DNA from 2 places in the Burkholderia glumae LMG 2196 genome. Region 2 is predicted to be linked to the other one. Evidence: riboswitches for the same ligand, from Rfam matches in the RefSeq annotation. Region 2 holds a riboswitch; the other holds the start of a gene.
What was found. A riboswitch is a leader RNA that binds a small molecule or an ion and turns the genes downstream of it on or off. The one in region 2 is predicted to bind thiamine pyrophosphate.
Positions count from the first base shown of each region.

Region 1 (4,207 bases), on a different replicon from region 2:
GGCGCCGCAGCAGGTCGAAGAAGCCGGCCTCGGCGGTGCCGGCGTTCATCTGCCGGCGCAGCGCGACGGTGACCATGCCGGGCCGCGACGCGGCGATCGAATCGGACAGCGACTGCAGCGACGGATAACGGGAGGTGCCGAGCAGCACGCGGCTTTGCAGCACGGTGCCGTACAGCGTCAGCGAATCGGTGGGGGAACGCAGCGTCATGGGAAGTCCTGTGAAAGGTCTGCCGGGCAGGCAAGCGGGCCGCGCCGGTCAGCCGCCCGCGACGGGATGCACGACGTCGAGCCGGTCGCCGGCCGCGAGCGTGCGTTCCGCGTGCTGCGCGCGCGCGACGAAGGCGCCGTTGACGGCGACCGCGAACGGCGGCCGGGCCTGGTAGGCGGCGAGCGCATCGGCGACGGTCGCGCCGTCGGGAAGCGTCAGCGTCTGCTGGTTGATCTGGATGTCCATGGTGTCGTAAAGGATCGGTGCGGCACGCTCATGCGCACACGGGGTCGGATTGATACTGGAACAGCGTCGGCCAGCGCACGGCACGGCGCCATGCGGCGAGCGCGTCGCGCCCCTCGCCCGCCCCGCCGGTCTCGCCGCCGCCGGTGCCGAATTCGCCGCCGAACCATGCGTGAACGAATTCGACGGCCGCCTGCGCCACTTCCGGCGCGATCATGAAGCCGTGCCGGTACAGCCCGTTGACGGCCAGCGTCGCGCCGCCGCTCCAGACGATCGCCGGCCGGTGGTCGGGCAGCGTCGGCCGGCACTGCGAGCCGAGCTCGAGAATGCGCGCCTCGCCGAAACCGGGATGCACGGAAAACGCCGCGCTCAGCAGTTCGAGCGCCGAGCGCACGCTGACGGGCGAGAGATCCTCGCCCTCCACCTCGGTCGCGCCGATCACATAGAGATCGTCCTGCTTCGGCGCGAGGTAGAGCGGGTAGCGCGGATGCAGCAGCCGCACCGGACGCGCGAGCCCGATGCCGGGCGCGTGGATGCGCGCGACCTCGCCGCGAATTCCGCGCAGCGCCGGCAGCGCCGCTTTCGCGCCGAGCCCGCGGCAGTCGATGGTGAGCCCGGCGCGCGGCTCGGGCGCCGCCTCGACGGCCGTGTTCCAGTGCATGCCGACGCGGCGCGCGGCGAGCCCCGCAGCCAGCGCGGCGAGCGTCTGGCGGTTGTCGAGCTGGCCTTCTCGCGGCAGCAGCAGGGCGCGCGCGAAGCGCCCCGCCAAAGCGGGCTCGGCCGCGCCGACCTGCTCGCCCGCCAGCGCGACGAGCCCGCCGTCGACGAGCGTTGCCGGCGCGTTGGCGCGCACGCGGCGCTCGAACAGCGGCGCCTCGGCACGATCGGCGTGATGCCAGACCACCAGCGTGCCGTTGCGCTGGAAAAACACCGGCTCGGGCAGTTCCGCGAGCCAGGCGGGCCAGCGTTCGAGCGAGGCGGCGCCGAGTTCGGTGATCAGCAGTTCGGCGCTTGCCGCCTCGGCGAGCGGCGCGAGCATCGCCGCCGCGACCCAGGCGGCCGCGCCGGAGCCGGCCGCGTCGCCGCGTTCGTAAAGCGTCACGCGCAGGCCCGCGCCCGCGAGCCGCCACGCGATCAGCCGGCCGACCAGGCCGCCGCCCAGCACGGCGACGTCGGCACGGGTAGCAGCCGCGCTCATCGCGCGGCCGTCCTGCCGGGGCGGGTGGCGGGGCGGGCGCGGCCAGGCGGATCGGCGAGACGAGGAACGAGACTAGGCGGTGGGACGTGAAGAACGGGCATGGGCTCCTTCCGTAACGCGCAACGGCGCAATCGAACGGACGAAACCGGCGGCGGGAGCCGACCCGGAAGCCGACGCCGCGCGAACCGTGGCAATGCCAACGACGACGGCGGCGGCCAGCGCGACCCGGTGGAATCGAAAACTTCCCGCGCCGGTATTATCCGGATCGGGTGCGAAGGGTCTTCTCTCAGCCTTGCCGCCGCGCATCCCGATGCATCGTTCACCGGACGCCGACAGGCAGCAAAGCACCCCTGTTTCGTCTGGCGGCCATTAGACCACAGAAGCGGAAACGGTCGCAAACCGCGGCGCAGCATGACCGGTGCGGGATCGCGCCCGCTCCGGCAGGGGCCGGGAAGCGCCCGCGGCAGCGGCGCGCCCGACTCCCCGATTCCTGCGCGCGCCGGCACCACGCTGGCACAATGCCGGATCGCGCCGGCCGGTGGCCGCCCTCGCGCGCCACGCCGGCCGGCCGTTAAGTGCCGTTTAAGCGATGCGCGACACAATCCGCCGGACGTCGCCATATGGCACGATTTCAGGCGCGCCGCTGCGTCCACCGGTTCGCAACACGCGGCGCTTCGAATTTCGCGGCCCTGCGCCGCCTCATCCAGCAGGAAGTTCATGACCGCACCGTCCCCTGTCGCCCGCGCCGCGAACGTCCCCTCGCCCGACGATATCCGCGTCTCCGCCTGGAGCCTCATCAAGCCGTACTGGGTGTCCTCGGAATGGAAGATCGCCTGGAGCCTGCTGCTCTCGATCATCGCGATGAACCTCGCGAACGTCTGGATCAGCGTGAGGATCAACGCCTGGTACGCGGACTTCAACAACGCGCTGCAGCAGAAGCACGCCGCGCAGTTCCCGCACCTGCTGCTGGTCTTCGCCGGCCTCGCGTTCGCCTCGATCATCCTGTTCGTCTACAGCCGCTACCTGCGCCAGCTGCTCGGCTTCCGCTGGCGCCAGTGGGTCACCAACAGCGCGCTCGACGAATGGTTCGGCGACCGCGCGTTCTACCGGATCGAACGCGACCGTCTCGCCGACAACCCCGACCAGCGGATCACCAACGACCTCAACGCGCTGGCCACCACCACGCTCGCGCTGTCGCTGGACCTGCTGTCCACGGTGGTCACGCTGTTCTCGTTCATCACGATCCTGTGGGGCCTGGCGGGCGCGCTGTCGATCCCGCTCGGCGGCAGCACGATCCAGATTCCCGGCTACATGGTGTGGGCCGCCGCGCTCTACGCGCTGGTCGGCTCGTTCGTGATGCACAAGGCCGGGCACCCGCTGGTGTCGATCAACTACCAGCAGGAGCGCGTCGAGGCCGATTTCCGTTTCGGCCTGATCCGGATCCGCGAGAACGCCGAGCAGATCGCGTTCTATGACGGCATGGCGCTCGAGAAGCAGGGCGCGCAGGACCTGTTCCAGCGGATTCGCGACAACTGGTGGCGGCTGATGGCCTACACGCGGCGCCTGAACTTCGTGCTGAACTTCTACGGCCAGCTGGCGATGATCTTCCCGCTCATGGTGGCCGCGCCGCGCTACTTCGCCGGTGCCTTCTCGTTCGGCGTGCTGATGCAGATCACCAACGCCTTCGGCACCGTCAGCGACTCGTTCTCGTGGTTCATCAACAGTTACGGCACGCTGGTGGAATGGCGCGCCACCATCAACCGTCTGCGCGAATTCATGCGCGTCACGCGCAGCTCGCACCTGAAGGAAACCCTCTCGCCCGCCACCGAGCACGGCGGCATCAACCTGCACTACGTCGATGCGCCCTCGCTGACCACGCGCGGCCTGCGCCTGGCGCTGCCCGACGGCACTCCGCTCTCGAGCATCGCCGACGTGACCATCGAGCCCGGTTCGCGCTGGCTGGTGCGCGGGCCGTCCGGCGCCGGCAAGAGCACGCTGATGCGGGCGCTGGCGGGCCTCTGGCCGTTCGGCAACGGCGCGATCGACGCGCCGGTGGGCGCGCGCATGATGTTCGTGCCGCAGCAGAGCTATCTGCCGATCGGCTCGCTGAAGGCCGCCCTCACCTATCCTTCGCCGGCCGCGCGCTTCGACGACGAGACCTGCCGCGCGGCGCTGCGCGACTGCGGCCTCGCCGAGTACGCGACGCGCCTCGACGAGGCGGCGCACTGGACGCGCGTGCTCTCGCCGGGCGAGCAGCAGCGCCTGGCCGGCGCGCGCGTGCTGCTGCACAAGCCCGACTACCTGTTCCTCGACGAGGCGACGAGCGCGCTCGACGCCGACAACGAGGCGAACCTCTACAGCCTGATGGCCGCGCGCCTGCCGGGCGCGGCCATCGTCAGCATCGCCCACCGCGAAGCGCTCGCGGCGTTCCACGACCGCAGGCTGGACGTGCGGCGCACGGCCTGAGACACCGGGGCTGACCGGCCCCGCCAGCAAAAAGAGCACGCCGGGGCGTGCTCTTTTTTCGTTCGTCCGGCGGCGCGCGCCGCCGCCCGCTC
Region 1 covers NZ_CP009435.1:1,368,484-1,372,690, reverse strand. Annotated here, with positions in the region: gene KS03_RS18815 (thiazole synthase) at 1-208, opposite strand, end outside; gene thiS (sulfur carrier protein ThiS) at 257-454, opposite strand; gene KS03_RS18805 (FAD-dependent oxidoreductase) at 483-1,649, opposite strand; TPP riboswitch at 1,875-2,011, opposite strand; gene KS03_RS18800 (ABC transporter ATP-binding protein/permease) at 2,367-4,115, shown strand; gene KS03_RS18795 (glutamate synthase subunit beta) at 4,206-4,207, opposite strand, start outside.
Region 1: linked by a shared signal. The riboswitch ahead of KS03_RS18805 (FAD-dependent oxidoreductase) and the one ahead of KS03_RS05560 (DMT family transporter) in region 2 are both predicted to bind thiamine pyrophosphate.

Region 2 (4,207 bases):
TGGCCGGCTTCCAGGCCACGCTGGGGGACCGCATGGCGCTCGCACCGGGCATGCGGCTGCTCGACATCGGCTCGGGACTCGGCGGCGCGGCGTTCTACCTGTCGGATCGCTACGACGTGGAAGTGGTCGGCCTCGACACCGCGCCACGCATGACGGAACTGTCGGTGATCCGCCAGACCACGCGCGACCCGCGCCGGCGCGTGCGCTTCGTCAATGGCGACGTGCACGACGCACAGCTCGACCCAGGCAGCTTCGACCTGATCTACTCGCGCGACGTGCTGATGTACGAGCATGCCAAGCCCGCGCTGTTCGCGCGCTGCCATGCGCTGCTCAAGCCGGGCGGCCGGCTGTTGGTCACGGACTTCTGCCGGCACCGCAGCTCGGCGGAGTTCGACGACTACATGGCCGTGTCGGGTTACGACCTGAAATCGATCGACGACTACGCGCGCCTCATCGCCGAGGCCGGCTTCGCCCGTGTCGAGCAGCACGACCTGAGCGCGCTCGCGCAAGCGCAGCTCACGGACGACCTGCGCCGCTATCGCGCGCGGCAGGCCTCGGGCGATCCGGCAATCGACGAAGCCGACGCCGGGCACATCGTCGAGCGCTGGCAGCGCAAGATCCGCTTCATGAAGGCCGGCTGGCTGACGCAGGGCCTGTTCATGGCGGACAAGGCATGAGCGCGCTCGCTTGGCAGTCCTACTGGAGATCCCTCACATGCTGACCTCGCATCGCGAGCATCTGGAAGTCGCCTGGCCCGACGGCAGCACGAGCCGCTACCACTGGGTATGGCTGCGCCAGGCGTGCCAATGCGCCAGCTGCTTCAACCGCCATTGCCGCCAGCGGCACTTCGATCCGGGCGTGGTGCCGGCCGACCTGCGGCCGGCCGCCCTCAGCGCCGACGCCACGGGCCTGCGCATCGTCTGGCCGGATGGCCATCCGAGCCATTACGGCTTCGACCGCCTGCGCGACGAGGACTACGACCAGCCACGACGCGCCGCACCGGCCGACGCCCGCCCCGCCTGGCGCCGCTGGCCGGACGGCGCCCCGCCGGCGCTGCGCTTCGAGCTCGCCGCGGCGCTCGACGACGGCGCGCTGCTGCATCGGGCGCTGCAGCATCTGTTCGAATACGGGCTGGTGGTGCTGAAGGCGGAGCCGACGCGCACCGTCGAGTTCGGGGCGGTATGCCGGCAGCTGGCGGGGTTTCTCGATCGCTCCTACTTCGGGGAGTTCTTCGATCTGGAAGTGAAGGCCGACGAGGAGACCGACAGCGTGTCGTTCAGCACCAAGGCGCTGCCGCTGCACACCGACATCCCGTACTGCTCGCCGCCGCCCGACTACCAGTTCCTGTATGGCCTCGACGTGAGTTCGCAATGCGCGCGAGACGGCATCGGCAGCACGCGTTTCGTGGACGGCTTCACGATCGCCTGCGAGCTGCGCGAGGCCCAGCCCGATGCGTTCGCGCTGCTCGCCCGCACGCCGGTGCTCTATCGCGCCGACTATCCACAGGCACGCAAGCGCTACGAGCATCGCACGCCGATCGTGCGGCTCGCGCCGGACGGCTCGATCGAACGCCTGATCAACAATCCGACGAAGATGTTCTTCGACGGCATCGGCTTCGACGAGATGCTGCCCCTCTTCCGTGCCTACCAGTCGCTCAAGTCGCGGCTGGCGGCGACCGAACGGTCGTACCTGCATGCGTGGTCGCAGGGCGACATGGTGGTCTGGGACAATCGCCGGATCTTCCATGGCCGCGGCGACTTCGGTGGGTCCGGCTTCACGCGCACGCTGCGCGGCGGGTATTTCCGCGAAGGCGAACTGCTGGCGCGCGCACGCTTCCTGGCGTCGCGCGCGGCCGACCGGCGCGCTGCGGTCGCTTCGTGAGCGCCGCGCCCGGCCTGCCTCAGGCGCGATACGCGAGGCACGCGGCACCGGCCACGACCGCCGCGGCAGCCGCGATCCGCTGCCCGGTCGGGCGCTCGCCCAGGCAGGCCCAGCCGAGGATCAGCGAAAACACGATGCTGGTCTCGCGCAGCGCCGAGACCGGCCCGATCGGCCCGAGCGAGAGCGCCGCGACCGTGGCCGTGTAGCCGATCATCGAGATCACGCCGCCCGCCGCCGCCTTGGCGGTCTCGCGCCACGCATGGCCGCTGCCGAGCCGGCGCCCGTGCAGCACGAAGGCGGCCGGCATCAGCACGCCGTAGACCACGAAGATCCAGACCGCGTAGGCGCGCGAGTCGCCGGCCAGCCTCGCTCCCACGCCGTCGGTGGTGACGTAGCCGGCAACGAACAGGCTGGTGGCGAGCGCGGCCACCAGCGGCCGCCGCGCAATCCGGCGGCGCCCCAGCACCAGGCTCGCGATGCCGCCGGAGATCAGCAGCACGCCGGCCAGCGCCCCCGCGTCGAGGCGCTGGCCGGCCCACAGATAGCCGCCGAGCGCCACCAGCACCGGTATCGCGCCCCGCACCATCGGATACACCTGGCCGAGTTCCGCGCCCTTGTACGCGTGGGCCAGAAACACGCTGTAACCCACCTGCAGCAGCGCCGAGAGCGCGAGGCAGGGCCAGCTCGCGCGCGCCGGCAAGGGCAGCCACGGCGCACAGGCGAGCGCCGCCGCGGTGGTCGCGAAGCTCATGACGGTGATGGTCCAGAGGCGATCGGCGCCGCTGCGCAGCACGGCGTTCCAGGTCGCGTGCAGGACCGCGGCGAACAGCACCAGGGCAATGACGGGCGGCGTCATCGGCACCGGCTGCGAACGCGCGAACGCGGCGGGAGCGATGAGGCGGCCGGCGCGGGCGCGGCCGTGATAACGGCAATCGACACGTGGATGACCTCATTCCTACGCCGGCATGATCCGGATCAGGTTCCGGGGTCGTTCCGTGAGCGGAACCTCTCAGCCGGCACGCCGGCTCCCCCTGATGGCCGCTCCATTATGGGGACCATCCCGCAGGCGGGCAAGCAGGAACGCGCCGGTTCGAACGGTCGTGATCGGAGGCTCGCCCCGCGCCGGGAGCCGGCGCCGCGGGCTGGCGGACCGCCAGGCTGCGGGTCGTGCGGCAGGACGGGCGGGCAGGCGTTCAGGCCGGCGGGCGGCGCAGCTTGCCGGCAAGCGGATGATGCTCGCCGCGCCGCGAGCGGATCGCGTAGATCTCGTCGACCACGCCCTGCGCCCGCCCGAGCCGGCGCAGGCCGCGCAGCAGCGCCGCGTCGCCGGCCCCGGCCTCGGCCAGCGGAAACACGCCGAGCCCGCGCGCCCCGAACACGGCCATCAGCGCACTGTCCTCGAATTCGCCGACGATCCTCGGCCGCACGCCGAGCGCCTCGAAGCTGCGCTCGAGCTGCGCGCGCAGCGGCGACTGCGCGGTGGGCAGCAGCACCGGCAGCGTCGCGAGGTTGCCGGGAAAGCGCTCGCGCGCCGCCGCGGTGACGATCGCGGCCGGCCCGTACCAGTCCACCGCCGAGGCCGCGAGCCGCTCGCTCGTGAGCCGCAGCGTCGGATGCGGCGGCGCCGGCTGGCTGGCCAGCACGAGGTCGAGCCGGTGCAGCGCCAGTTCCGCGAGCAGCGCCTCGAGTTCGCCCTCGTGGCAGAGCAGCCGCAGCGACGGCGTGTCGAGCGCCGGCGCGAGCACCGCGTGCGCGGCCAGTTTCGACACGCCGTCGGTCAGGCCGATCGCGAAGCGGGCCAGCTCGCCGCCGGCCGCCGCGCGCACGTCGTCGGCGATCCGCGCGCCGATCCGGAACATCTCGTCGGCGCGCGCGAACGCGGCCTGTCCCGCTTCGGTCATCGTCACGCCGCGCCCGGCCGGCTTCAGCAGCGCGTGGCCGAGCGCGCGCTCGAGTTCGCGCACCTGCGCGCTGATGGTCTGCACGGCCATCCCGAGCCGCCCGGCCGCGCGCGCGAAGCCGCCCTCCTGCACGACGACCCAGTAGTAGTACAAATGGCGGAAATTCAGCATGATGGACCCGGCATCAACGCGAGACGGCCTGCAAAGGCGATACGAAAACTTCGTAAAAACCGATTGTTCATTCAGCTTGAAACTGGTTTTTCCGAAGTCCAAGATCGCCGATCATAACAAGCCCGATCATCTTCCACCGGATTCCGGAACCCGCCCGCCATGGACCACCTGCTGACACTCGCCGCCGACCCGGCCGTCTGGGCCGCCCTCGTCACGCTGGTCACGATGGAAATCGTGCTCGGCATCGACAACCT
Region 2 covers NZ_CP009434.1:998,980-1,003,186, reverse strand. Annotated here, with positions in the region: gene KS03_RS05570 (methyltransferase domain-containing protein) at 1-677, shown strand, start outside; gene KS03_RS05565 (TauD/TfdA family dioxygenase) at 715-1,881, shown strand; gene KS03_RS05560 (DMT family transporter) at 1,901-2,737, opposite strand; TPP riboswitch at 2,817-2,923, opposite strand; gene KS03_RS05555 (LysR family transcriptional regulator) at 3,075-3,953, opposite strand; gene KS03_RS05550 (TerC family protein) at 4,113-4,207, shown strand, end outside.